4 regions of the Pseudomonas sp. GW458-11-26-14-LB4 genome follow, and region 4 is predicted to be linked to each of the others. Evidence: predicted binding sites of a transcription regulator. Region 4 holds the regulator's gene; each other region holds the start of a gene.

Region 1 (3,208 bases), on a different contig from region 4:
CCTCGCCATTGATCACCTGCACCGCCAGCCGATGCTCGCCCCGGTCAACGTTTACCAGTTGCAGGATCGGCACGTTGCTCGGCTGGCCATAAGGCGCGTCGTCCAGCAGCAGACGCAATTGATGCGGCGGTTGCAGGCGCGGCTTGATCAGCACGCTGACCGTGAACGTGCCGTTGTTGGCGCGCAGGGCCTCCTCGGTGGGCAGGCCGGTCAACTCGAGCACTTCATAGGCATTGCGCGCTGGCGCTTGGTTAACCGTGTCTGGCGATGGCGCGCTCGGTGCCTGAGGCTGGACGCTGTTGAGCGGCGGCAACTCCACCGGCTGCGCTTGCACGCCGTCCGGCGCGTGATCGCTGTACACGGTGTTGCCGCTGGCGTCGGTGTACTTGTAGATCTGCGCGGCGGCGGGCAGGGCGATCAGCAGCAGAATATAGAGAAGGGTGCGACCCATGAAATCGACCGGAAACGAAAACGATGGGATGCAGCATAGGACAGTGGAACGGCGAAGGCTCGGATGGAAAACATCCGGCCATAAAAAAGGCCTCCCGAAGGAGGCCTCTTTTTGTCACGCCGCGTAGCGCGGCGCTACCGGATCAGCAGCTGTAGTACAGCTCATATTCCAGTGGGTGTACGAAGGTGCGGACCTTGATTTCTTCTTCGGATTTCAGCGCGATGTAAGCGTCGATGAAGTCGTCGGAGAACACGCCGCCCTTGGTCAGGAACGCGCGGCCCTTGTCCAGCTCTTCCAGGGCTTCTTTCAGGCTGCCGCAAACTTGCGGGATCTCTTTCGCCTCTTCAGGCGGCAGGTCGTACAGGTTCTTGTCGGCAGCATCGCCTGGGTGGATCTTGTTCTGGATACCGTCCAGACCGGCCATCAGCAGCGCTGCGAAAGCCAGGTACGGGTTGGCAGCCGGATCCGGGAAGCGGGCTTCGATACGACGGCCTTTAGGGCTGTTGACGTAAGGAATACGGATCGAGGCGGAACGGTTGCGAGCCGAGTAGGCCAGCATTACCGGAGCTTCGAAGCCTGGCACCAGACGCTTGTAGGAGTTGGTGGCCGGGTTGGTGAAGCCGTTCAGGGCCTTACCGTGCTTGATGATGCCGCCGATGAAGTACAGGGCGGTGTCGGACAGGCCGGCATAGCCTTCACCCGCGAAGGTGTTCTTGCCATCTTTGGAGATGGACATGTGAACGTGCATGCCCGAACCGTTGTCGCCGTACAGCGGCTTCGGCATGAAGGTCGCGGTACGGCCGTAGGCGTCGGCAACGTTGTGTACAACGTATTTCAGGGTCTGGGTTTCGTCGGCTTTCTTCACCAGGGTGTTGAACTTGACGCCGATTTCGTTCTGGCCGGCAGTTGCCACTTCGTGGTGGTGAACTTCAACGGTCAGGCCCATTTCTTCCAGTGCGTTGCACATGGAGGTACGGATTTCGTGGTCGTGGTCGAACGGCGGAACCGGGAAGTAGCCACCTTTCACGCCTGGACGGTGGCCTTTGTTGCCGCCTTCCACGTCCTGGTCGGACATCCACGAGCCTTGCTCGGAGTAGATCTTGAACATCGAGCCGGAGATGTCGGACTTGAACTTCACTTCGTCGAAGATGAAGAACTCAGGCTCTGGACCGGCGAATACGGTGTCACCGATACCGGTGGTCTTCAGGTATTCCTCGGCGCGGCGGGCGATGGCGCGCGGGTCGCGATCGTAACCTTGCATGGTCGAAGGTTCGATGATGTCGCAGACCAGGATCAGGGTTGGCTCTTCGGTGAACGGGTCCAGAACGGCGGTTTCGTCGTCCGGCAGCAGGATCATGTCGGAGGCTTCGATGCCTTTCCAGCCAGCGATGGAGGAACCGTCGAACATCTTGCCAACTTCGAAGAAGTCGTCTTCCAGCGCATCGCGAGCCGGCATGGTCACGTGGTGCTGAGTGCCTTTGGTGTCCGTGAAGCGCAGATCAATCCACTTGACGTCATGATCTTTGATGAGTTGAACCGACTTCGACATAGTGTCCTCCGGGTGAATTAGGGCGGGTAGTGGATGCCCTTAATAGTGGTGATGCCGGCGCGAATACTCTGCCAAGGCAACCTGCCTCACAAGGGAGCAAATTGCATGCCAGTGCCCCAGCATGGGTTTTTTGCCCCAAATTCACGCTTCTAAAGGCCGAAAGCGCCTTAAAGGCGAAAATCTCGCCCTTTAATGTAGCGCTCAAATCGAAAAACGACCCGTTTTGGTGCGCGCAAAACCTTCTGCACATTAACTGGTTAAACCTTGAGCAATTTCCGCTATAATACGCGCCCCCCTTTTTCGGCTGGCCCTGCGCGCGCTGTTTTCATGAAACTAATCGTAAAAGTCTTCCCCGAGATCACCATCAAAAGCCGACCTGTCCGGACGAAATTCATCCGCCAGCTGGCCAAGAACATCCGCACCGTGCTCCGCGACCTGGACCCGGCCGTGGTGGTGAACGGTGTGTGGGACAATCTCGAGCTGGAAACCCGCGTCACCGACCCCAAGGCCCTGAAAGAGATGGGCGAACGCCTGACCTGCATGCCGGGCATCGCGCACTTTCTGCAGATCGACGAGTACCCGCTGGGTGACTTCGACGACATCACCGAGAAGTGCAAGCAGCACTACGGCGATGCGCTGGCCGGGAAGATTTTTTCGGTGCGCTGCAAGCGTGCGGGCAAGCATGCGTTCAGCTCGATGGACGTCGAAAAATACGTCGGCAGCAAGCTGCGCCGTGAGTGCGGCGCTGCCGGAATCGACCTGAAACAGCCGGAAATCGAAGTCCGCATCGAAGTTCGCGACAAACGGTTGTTCGTGATCCACAGCCAGCACAATGGCATCGGCGGCTACCCGCTCGGTGCGCTGGAGCAGACGCTGGTATTGATGTCCGGCGGTTTTGACTCGACGGTTGCCGCGTACCAGATCCTTCGTCGGGGTCTGATGACGCACTTCTGCTTCTTCAACCTGGGCGGTCGTGCCCACGAATTGGGCGTAATGGAAGTCGCGCATTTCATCTGGAAGAAGTACGGCAGCTCGCAACGCGTGCTATTTGTCAGTGTTCCGTTCGAAGAAGTCTTGGGCGAAATTCTCGGCAAGGTCGACGACAGTCATATGGGCGTCGTATTGAAGCGTATGATGTTGCGCGCGGCGTCGAACATTGCCGAACGCCTGCACATCGATGCGCTGGTCACCGGTGAAGCGATTTCCCA
Region 2 (3,208 bases), on a different contig from region 4:
CCTAGCCCTCTCCCGGAGGGAGAGGGGACTGATCGGGGGATATTCGAGAGATACGCCGACGTGAACGATCGGCTTTGAATCCATAATCGACTGGGTCGATGTATGACGCAAGACACTGCGGTCGGTTCCCTCTCCCTCCGGGCGGTCCGACGTTTCGGGAGGGTTAGGGTGAGGGGCTTTTCAGCCGAGCAACTCGCTCATCGCAATGATCTGCTCCGCCACCTGAATCAGTTTCTGCTGGCGGCTCATGGCCTGGCGGCGCATCAGGGTGTAGGCCTCTTCTTCGTTGCAGTCCTTCATTTTCATCAACAGGCCCTTGGCCAGTTCGATTCGTTTGCGCTCGGCCAGTTGCTGGTCGCGGGCCTGAAGCTGGGCGCGCAAGGCTTGATCGCTCTCGAAGCGGGCCATGGCCACGTCGAGAATCGGCTGCAGGCGTTGTGCGTGAATGCCTTCGACGATGTAGGCACTGACCCCGGACTTGATCGCCTGACGCATCACGCCGGGGTCATGTTCGTCGGTGAACATCACGATCGGCCGTGGCTGGTCGCGGCTGACCAGCACCACTTGCTCCATCACATCGCGGCTCGGTGACTCGGTATCGATCAGGATCACGTCCGGACGCACCGTTTCGACGCGCGCCGGCAGGTCGATGGTCAGACCCGACTCGTCGATCACCTCGAAACCGGCCTCGGTCAGCGCGGCTTTCAGGCGTCCGACTTTTTTCGCGGTGTCGTTGATCAGCAGAATGCGCAGCATGTTCGCGGTCTCCTGTCAGCGTTGGGCGAAAAGGGGCGCGCTGTCGCTCAGCGCGTGGAGCTTGAAGCTTCGGGCGTAGGCGGCCGGGTCGCTGCCGTCCCAGATTTTGCCGTCGATCAACTGGCTGCTGCGCATGTCCTTGCCCCAGGCTGCGACGCCCACAGCAGTCGCCGCGTCGCGATAGATCTCCAGTTGTTGCACCTGACGGGCGACGGCGAGGTAGTCCGGGTCATCGCGCAGCAAACCCCAACGGCGGAACTGGGTCATGAACCACATGCCGTCCGACAGATACGGCAGATTCACCGCGCCATCGCCGTGAAAGCGCAAGGCGTGCGGGTCCTGCCAGCGATTGCCGAGGCCATCGTCGTAGTCGCCGAGAAAGCGCGGTTCGATGCAGGACACCGGGGCGTCGAGGTATTCCGGGGCGCTCAGCAACTGCGCGGTGCTGCGGCGGTTTTCCGGGTTTTCTTCGATAAAACGGCTGGCTTCGAGGATCGCCATCACCAGCGCGCGGGCGGTGTTGGGGTATTGCTCGACGAACGCGCGGGTGCAGCCGAGGACTTTTTCCGGGTGATCGGGCCAGATGGTCTGGCTGGTCGCCAGCGTGAAACCGAGATCCTGCTGCACGGCGCTGGCCGCCCACGGTTCGCCAACGCAGAGGCCATCAATACGCCCGGCCTGCAGGTGCGCGACCATTTGCGGCGGCGGCACCACCACGCTGTCGACATCCTGCAACGGATGAATGCCCTGGCTCGCCAGCCAGTAATACAGCCACATGGCATGGGTGCCGGTCGGGAAAGTCTGGGCGAAGGTCAGTTTTGCGCGGGTTTGGTGCACATGGTGGTGCAGCGCTTCAGGACCGGTCACGCCCAGGCCCTGCAAGCCGTGGGACAGGTTGAGGCTCTGGCCGTTCTGGTTCAGACCCATCAGCACCGCCATGTCGGTCGGCGCAACGCCGCCGATGCCCAGATGCACTGCGTAGATCAGGCCGTAAAGGCTGTGGGCAGCATCGAGTTCGCCGCTGACCAGATTGTCCCGCAGGTTGGCCCAGGAATTCTGGCGCTTGAGGTTCAGGGTCAGCCCATAAGGCTGGGAGAAGCCCTGAGTGGCCGCGACCACCAGCGAGGCGCAGTCGCTGAGGGCCATGAAGCCCAGATTGATCGCGCTTTTTTCCGGGGCATCGCTGCCGTTGACCCAGGCCAGCGGCCCGGCGGAGGTTTGAGTCATGAAAGCCACCCTCAAAAAAAACGTCGTCCCAGGCTTTGCCCGCGCAAAACCGAGAGACGACGCCATTGTCCTTGCCTGCACGCCACCATTGGCCTGCGGGCTGATGCCGAGGAAGGTGCAAGGCATATGCCATGCGCACGGATTTACCCGTGCGCCTCGCGCGGCGGGGCGATGCCCGGCTATAATCGCCGCCTCTTTTCGCCGCCCGAGTCATAGCCGCCCATGTACACCCTGGCCCGTCAGCTGTTGTTCAAACTTTCCCCGGAAACCTCCCATGATCTGTCGCTGGATCTGATCGGCGCGGGCGGGCGTTTGGGCCTCAACGGCTTGCTGTGCAAGGCGCCGGCGTCGCTGCCGGTGAATGTCATGGGCCTGCAGTTCCCGAACCCGGTGGGGTTGGCGGCCGGTCTGGACAAGAACGGCGCGGCCATCGACGGCTTCGCCCAGCTGGGTTTCGGGTTTGTCGAAATCGGCACCGTGACCCCGCGCCCGCAGCCGGGCAACCCGAAACCACGGATTTTCCGTCTGCCGGAAGCCGAGGCGATCATCAATCGCATGGGGTTCAACAACCTCGGTGTGGATAACCTGCTGGCGCGGGTGGCGGCGGCCAAATACAAGGGCGTGCTGGGGATCAACATCGGCAAGAACTTCGACACCCCGGTCGAGCGCGCTGTAGACGACTACCTGATCTGCCTGGACAAGGTCTACGCCCACGCCAGTTACGTCACGGTCAACGTCAGCTCGCCGAACACTCCGGGCCTGCGCAGCCTGCAATTCGGCGATTCGCTCAAGCAATTGCTGGCGGACCTGGCCACGCGCCGCGCCGAACTGGCCCTGCGCCACGGCAAGCATGTACCGCTGGCGATCAAGATCGCGCCGGACATGACCGACGAAGAAACCGCGCAAGTCGCCCAGGCGCTGATCGAAACCGGGATGGACGCGGTGATCGCCACCAACACCACCCTCAGCCGCGTGGGCGTCGAAGGCATGGAACATGGTGACGAGGCGGGCGGTCTGTCCGGCGCGCCGGTGCGTGAGAAGAGCACCCACACCGTGAAAGTGCTGGCGTCTGAGCTGGGCGGCAAGTTGCCGATCATCGCGGCGGGCGGCATCACCGAAGGCAAGCATGCGGCCGAGAAGATCGCTGCCGGCGCGAGTCTGGTGCAAATCTACTCCGGCTTCATCTATAAGGGCCCGGCGCTGATTCGCGAGTCCGTGGACGCGA
Region 3 (3,208 bases), on a different contig from region 4:
ACAGACCACTTGGCTCAAGCTCAGGTCCGCACGTAACGGCAACTTCAATAAACCTCCGTTGATTGGCTGACAATTTCCAGCCAGTCGGAGTGCTTCGAGGTGTAGTTCAACAACCTGAAGTAGCTTTGTCTTTCTCTTTTTATCCTTCACAGAGACCTCCTTCCTGATGGGTGTCGCTAATGTAATGACAGGCGTAAGGACAACTTAAATAGGCGCAGGCGCTGATTTTTGTAGGGGCATGCCCTAATAGTTGTAGGACGCCAGCGAAAGCGACTCGACGGTCTTGTATCGCAAAGTCGGATGCTCCAGTTTGGCCGCTCAATGCAGCCTCTGGAGGCGAAAAATGGACCGCAATGGTATGCGCCCGATTCATCCGCGCGAGGTGCTGAATAAGGAATTCATGGAGCCATTGGGCATGACGGTCATGGACTTGGCCATGCCCACAAAATGGCCTGAACCGAGATCGAGAAGCTTGTGAAATGCCAGCTCAGGATCTGCGCCGATTTGGCAATCAGGCTGGCCATCCACCTCAACACCACACCTGAGTTCTGGATGAATCTTCAGTCGACTTACGATTTGCGAAAAGCTGAAGTTTAGAGAGGAGTTTCCGTCCGTGATCAAGTGGAGCGGCTGGCGCATTGCGCTTGATCTGAATCCAAGGTCGTACGGCGGGGAGCTGAACAGTTGCTGTGACTACTCCTCAGAAAACCGATTGTTGCAGTTATATCGAGACGAAAAAAACCGCCTTGAGGAGACGGTTTTCAGTTGCAGGCTTCGGTGAGGCCAAGGCCTGCGCATCCTTAGTGGACACACTCGCGTATCCCGAGGTTATGCATGTTTGATCGCTGGCACAAGCATCAACGAAATTCCGCCAGCCAGTGGCAGGCTGGGATGAGGACTCACTCAGCTGGCGGCGTCAGCTTCGCTTCCATCTCCGCCACCTTCGCCTCAAGGCTCTCGAGCCGGGCGCGAGTGCGCGCCAGCACGACCATCTGACTGTCAAACTCTTCGCGGCTCACCAGGTCCAGTTTGCTGAAGGCACTTTGCAGCAGCATTTTGAACTGGCTTTCGATTTCGGCTTTTGGCAAGGGCGTGTCGCCGCTGAACAGGCGGGAGGCGGTGCCGCTCAGGGCGTCGAGGAAGTCTTTGGGCGCGAGCATGGGATATGTCCTGGAAACTATGGCCGGCAGTGTATCACGCAGTGTCTATAGTCATTCGTGCAGGCACGGATGCACGCTTTTCGCGCAACTGGATGCACGGCCACGCACCGTTGTTGTGCGTATCCCGAGTGCCATTTGGGTGATGGCATCTGCCGCAGCGGCCAAGGGATTGAAATCAGTGGTTTTTGGCGAGATGGCAAGCTTTCTGCTTAGTCACCTTCGACCCATGCACTGATGCAGTCGCTGTGACGAATGCAGTGCGGCAGACGGAGCGGGGAGTTTCGTCTGGAGCGGTTAGCTGGCGTCGACAACGAAGCGTTACAAAGCCAGGCACTGCGCTTAGACTTGAGTCGGGTTTGTTTTCCTGGGGCAAGTCCACCAATTCGGGAGAGAGTTTCATGAAGCTAGTCACTGCCATCATCAAGCCGTTCAAGTTGGACGACGTGCGCGAGTCGCTGTCCGAAATCGGCGTGCAGGGCATTACCGTTACTGAAGTCAAAGGCTTCGGTCGGCAGAAGGGTCACACCGAGCTGTATCGCGGCGCGGAGTATGTGGTCGATTTTCTGCCCAAGGTGAAAATCGACGTTGCCATCGACGACAAGGATCTGGATCGGGTTATCGAGGCGATAACCAAGGCTGCCAACACCGGCAAGATCGGTGACGGCAAGATCTTCGTGGTCAATCTGGAACAGGCGATCCGCATCCGTACCGGCGAAACCGATACCGACGCGATCTAAACGCCGCCACAAACCCAACGCCCCAGGAGAAAACAATATGACTCTGCGTAAATTCGCAGGGCTAGGAGCCCTGTTGTCTATCGTAATGCCCGGCCTGGCCATGGCGGCAGACGAAGTGGCAGCTCCAGTCCTGAACTCCGGCGACACCGCCTGGATGCTCACCTCCACAGCCCTCGTGCTGTTCATGACCATTCCTGGCCTCGCGCTGTTCTACGGCGGCATGGTTCGGTCGAAAAACATTCTTTCCGTGATGATGCAGTGCTTCGCCATTACCGGTCTGATCAGCGTCCTGTGGGTCATTTATGGCTACAGCATCGCGTTCGACACCACCGGCATGGAGCAGGGCGTCGTCAACTTCAACTCGTTCGTGGGCGGTTTCGGCAAGGCGTTCCTGGCCGGCGTCACCCCAGCGAGCCTGACCGGCCCGGCGGCGCTGTTCCCCGAGGCGGTCTTCATCACCTTCCAGATGACCTTCGCGATCATCACCCCGGCGCTGATCGTCGGTGCGTTCGCCGAGCGGATGAAGTTCTCCGCGATGCTGATCTTCATGGGCATCTGGTTCACCCTGGTCTACGCACCGATCGCGCACATGGTCTGGTCCGGCAACGGTGGCCTGATGTGGGACTGGGGCGTACTCGACTTCGCCGGCGGCACCGTGGTGCACATCAACGCCGGTGTGGCCGGTCTGATTGCCTGCCTGGTACTGGGTAAACGCAAAGGCTTCCCGACCACCCCGATGGCGCCACACAATCTGGGTTACACCCTGATGGGCGCAGCGATGCTGTGGGTTGGCTGGTTCGGCTTCAACGCCGGTTCCGCTGCTGCCGCCAACGGCACCGCCGGCATGGCGATGCTGGTGACCCAGATTGCGACCGCCGCTGCGGCACTGGGCTGGATGTTCGCCGAGTGGATCACTCACGGCAAACCAAGCGCACTGGGTATCGCATCCGGCGTCGTCGCAGGTCTGGTCGCGATCACTCCGGCGGCTGGCACCGTGGGCCCGATGGGCGCACTGGTGATCGGTCTGGCGGCAGGCGTGGTGTGCTTCTTCTGCGCTACCACCCTGAAACGCAAACTCGGTTATGACGACTCCCTGGACGCCTTCGGCGTGCACGGTATCGGCGGTATCCTCGGCGCGATCCTGACCGGTGTGTTTGCTGCACCGTCGCTGGGTGGCTTCGGCACCGTCACCGACATCGCCGCACAAGTCTGGATTCAGTGCAAAGGCGTCGGCTTCACCGTGATCTACACCGCGATCGTCACCTTCATCATCCTCAAGGTACTGGATGCCGTGATGGGTCTGCGCGTGAC
Region 4 (3,208 bases):
CCGGTGGAACCCAGTTTTTCACGGGCAATCAAAGCCTCGAAGACATCTTGCATCTCCAGATCCGGAACTTCCCGGGCGATCAGGTTGGCAATTTGTTCGAGGGCTTTCTTTTTACTGCCGCCCGGCACGTTCACCAGGGAACGGCCGGGGGTCAGGATACTTTCAAGTCGGATCATGGGGGTGGGGGTTATCGACCGGTAGCGCCCTGAAGCAGGCTCTGGGTCTTTTCCTTATGCTTTTTGAGTTGTTTATCAAGCTTGTCGGTCAACGCGTCGATCGCAGCGTACATATCGGTATGTTCCGCGTTTGCGACGACCTCGTTGCCGGGAATATGCAGCGTGGCTTCGATTTTCTGCTTCAGCTTTTCGACGCACATCGTGACCTGTACGTTGGTGATCTTGTCGAAATGCCCTTCGAGCTTCTTGAGCTTGAGCTCGATGTACTCGCGCAGAGGCTGGGTAACTTCCAGTTGGTGTCCACTGATGTTGACTTGCATACAGCTTCTCCTTCGTTGCCAGTGCATAAAGCGGCAGGCCGAAGAGCCTGCCACTGGAACGCTGTAACGTGGCTTACATCAACCGCTTGCGTTCGCTCGAAGGCGCGATCCCGAGGGATTCGCGGTACTTGGCGACGGTGCGGCGAGCCACCTGAATGCCTTGTGCCTCCAGTAAACCAGCGATCTTGCTGTCACTCAACGGCTTTTTCTGATTTTCCGCGGCAACCAGTTTCTTGATGATCGCGCGGATCGCCGTGGACGAGCATTCACCGCCTTCTGAGGTGCTCACATGGCTGGAGAAAAAGTATTTCAGTTCATATATGCCCCGTGGGGTATGCATGAATTTCTGCGTGGTCACCCGGGAAATCGTCGACTCGTGCATGCCAACCGCCTCTGCAATGTCGTGCAGGACCAGCGGCTTCATGGCTTCGTCGCCGTACTCCAGAAAGCCGCGCTGATGCTCGACGATCTGGGTGGCTACTTTCATCAGGGTTTCGTTGCGGCTCTGCAGGCTCTTGATGAACCAGCGAGCTTCCTGCAACTGATTGCGCATGAAGGTATTGTCGGCGCTGGTGTCGGCACGGCGCACGAAACCGGCGTATTGGGCGTTGACCCGCAGGCGCGGTACCGATTCCTGGTTCAGCTCGACCAGCCAGCGCTCGTTGTCCTTGCGCACGATGACGTCAGGCACCACGTACTCGGCTTCGGTGGATTCGATCTGCGAGCCTGGGCGCGGATTGAGGCTCTGCACCAGTTCGATGACCTGGCGCAGTTCATCTTCCTTGAGCTTCATGCGCCGCATCAGCTGGCTGTAGTCGCGGCTGCCGAGCAGGTCAATGTAATCGGTGACCAGACGTTTGGCCTCGGCCAGCCAAGGGGTCTTGGCCGACAGCTGGCGCAATTGCAGCAGCAGGCATTCGCCCAGGTTGCGTGCGCCGATGCCTGCCGGCTCGAATTGCTGGATGCGGTGCAGGACGGCTTCGATCTCGTCCAGCTCGATGTCGAGCTCGGGATCGAAGGCTTCGAGAATTTCTTCGAGGGTTTCGTCCAGGTAGCCCTGATTGTTGATGCAATCGATCAGGGTGACGGCGATCAGGCGATCGGTGTCGGACATCGGTGCGAGGTTCAACTGCCACAGCAGGTGGCTTTGCAGGCTCTCGCCGGCGGAGGTGCGGGTGGTGAAGTCCCACTCGTCATCGTCGCTGCTCGGCAGGCTGCTGGCGCTGGTCTGGTAGACGTCTTCCCAGGCGGTGTCAACGGGCAGTTCGTTGGGGATTCGCTCGTTCCATTCGCCGTCTTCGAGGTTGTCGACTGTCGGCGCGGTCTCCTGATAAGAAGGTTCCTGGATCTCGGTGTTGGGCTTCTGTTCGGCGTTGTCGGCCATGGGATCGGAGTTGTCGAAGTCGTCGCCGTCTTCCTGGCGTTCGAGCATCGGATTGGATTCCAGAGCCTCCTGGATTTCCTGTTGCAGATCCAGGGTAGACAATTGGAGCAGGCGGATGGCCTGTTGCAGCTGCGGTGTCATCGTCAGCTGCTGGCCCATTCTCAAGACTAGCGATGGTTTCATGGCAGGGGCTTAACACCTTATTCGCCGGCGCTATGCGCCATCCACTACAGGGCGCCGGAGCGCCAAACTTAAGCAAATTATATGCCTGAAACTGTCGTGTTTGCCTAGAGCGCTGTAACAATAAAAGCGTATAAAAAAGCGCTTCAACGTTACAGCACCCGGACGGCTGGTCGAATACCGTCGAGCTTACAGGCGGAACTCGTGGCCCAGGTAGACTTCCTTCACCAGATCGTTGGCGAGGATGGTCGCGGAGTCGCCTTCGGCGATCAACTGGCCATCGTTGACGATGTAGGCGGTTTCGCAGATATCCAGCGTCTCACGGACGTTGTGGTCGGTGATCAGTACACCGATGCCCTTGGCCTTGAGGTGGTGGATGATCTGCTTGATGTCGCCGACAGAGATCGGGTCGACACCGGCGAACGGTTCGTCGAGCAGGATGAATTTCGGTGCCGTGGCCAGTGCACGGGCGATTTCCACCCGGCGGCGCTCACCACCGGACAGGCTCATGCCGAGGTTGTCGCGGATGTGGCTGATGTGGAATTCCTGCAGCAGGCTTTCCAACTCCTTGCGACGACCGGCCTTGTCGAGCTCCTGACGGGTCTCAAGGATGGCCATGATGTTGTCGGCTACCGACAGTTTGCGGAAGATCGACGCTTCTTGCGGCAGATAGCCGATACCGGCCTTGGCGCGACCGTGCATCGGCTGGTGGCTGACGTCCAGATCGTCGATCAGTACGCGACCCTGATCGGCCTGGACCAGACCGACGATCATGTAGAAGCAGGTGGTCTTGCCGGCGCCATTCGGGCCGAGCAGGCCGACGATCTGACCGCTGTCGATCGACAGGCTGACGTCGCGCACGACCTGGCGGCTTTTATAGGCCTTGGCCAGGTGCTGAGCTTTCAGAGTTGCCATTACTGGGTTTTCTCGTCGGTTTTCTTCTTCGGCTGGATCACCATGTCAATGCGCGGACGCGCTTCGGTGACCTTGTTGCCGGTGGCACGACCAGCGCTGGCCAGCTTTTTCACCGTGTCATAGACGATTTTCTCGCCCTGAGTGGTGTTGTTGTCCTTGTCGACGACTTTCGCCTTGTCGATCAGCACAACGCGGTTTTGCGCGGCGTGGTACTGAATGGTCACGCCCCAGCC

The links. Region 4 encodes sigma-54, which starts transcription at its own class of promoters, with help from an activator protein. Its sites were predicted from a motif close to ANTGGCATNNANNTTGCTNT; they were not measured.
Region 1: the regulator sigma-54 is predicted to act here: its motif matches at 2,094-2,113, upstream of glnA (glutamate--ammonia ligase).
Region 2: the regulator sigma-54 is predicted to act here: its motif matches at 2,098-2,117, upstream of AC07XZ_RS18090 (CmpA/NrtA family ABC transporter substrate-binding protein).
Region 3: the regulator sigma-54 is predicted to act here: its motif matches at 1,353-1,372, upstream of glnK (P-II family nitrogen regulator).

Annotation. Positions count from the first base shown of each region.
Region 1 covers NZ_JBWKYU010000009.1:52,676-55,883, reverse strand. Annotated here, with positions in the region: gene AC07XZ_RS13850 (DUF4124 domain-containing protein) at 1-451, opposite strand, end outside; gene glnA (glutamate--ammonia ligase) at 594-2,000, opposite strand; gene thiI (tRNA uracil 4-sulfurtransferase ThiI) at 2,328-3,208, shown strand, end outside.
Region 2 covers NZ_JBWKYU010000013.1:30,745-33,952, forward strand. Annotated here, with positions in the region: gene AC07XZ_RS18085 (ANTAR domain-containing response regulator) at 181-756, opposite strand; gene AC07XZ_RS18090 (CmpA/NrtA family ABC transporter substrate-binding protein) at 772-1,983, opposite strand; gene AC07XZ_RS18095 (quinone-dependent dihydroorotate dehydrogenase) at 2,206-3,208, shown strand, end outside.
Region 3 covers NZ_JBWKYU010000001.1:426,828-430,035, reverse strand. Annotated here, with positions in the region: partial or broken gene AC07XZ_RS01995 (HigA family addiction module antitoxin) at 344-597, shown strand; gene AC07XZ_RS01990 (accessory factor UbiK family protein) at 900-1,160, opposite strand; gene glnK (P-II family nitrogen regulator) at 1,559-1,897, shown strand; gene AC07XZ_RS01980 (ammonium transporter) at 1,935-3,208, shown strand, end outside.
Region 4 covers NZ_JBWKYU010000012.1:174,213-177,420, reverse strand. Annotated here, with positions in the region: gene ptsN (PTS IIA-like nitrogen regulatory protein PtsN) at 1-176, opposite strand, end outside; gene hpf (ribosome hibernation-promoting factor, HPF/YfiA family) at 188-496, opposite strand; gene AC07XZ_RS17750 (RNA polymerase factor sigma-54) at 570-2,063, opposite strand; gene lptB (LPS export ABC transporter ATP-binding protein) at 2,250-2,975, opposite strand; gene lptA (lipopolysaccharide transport periplasmic protein LptA) at 2,975-3,208, opposite strand, start outside.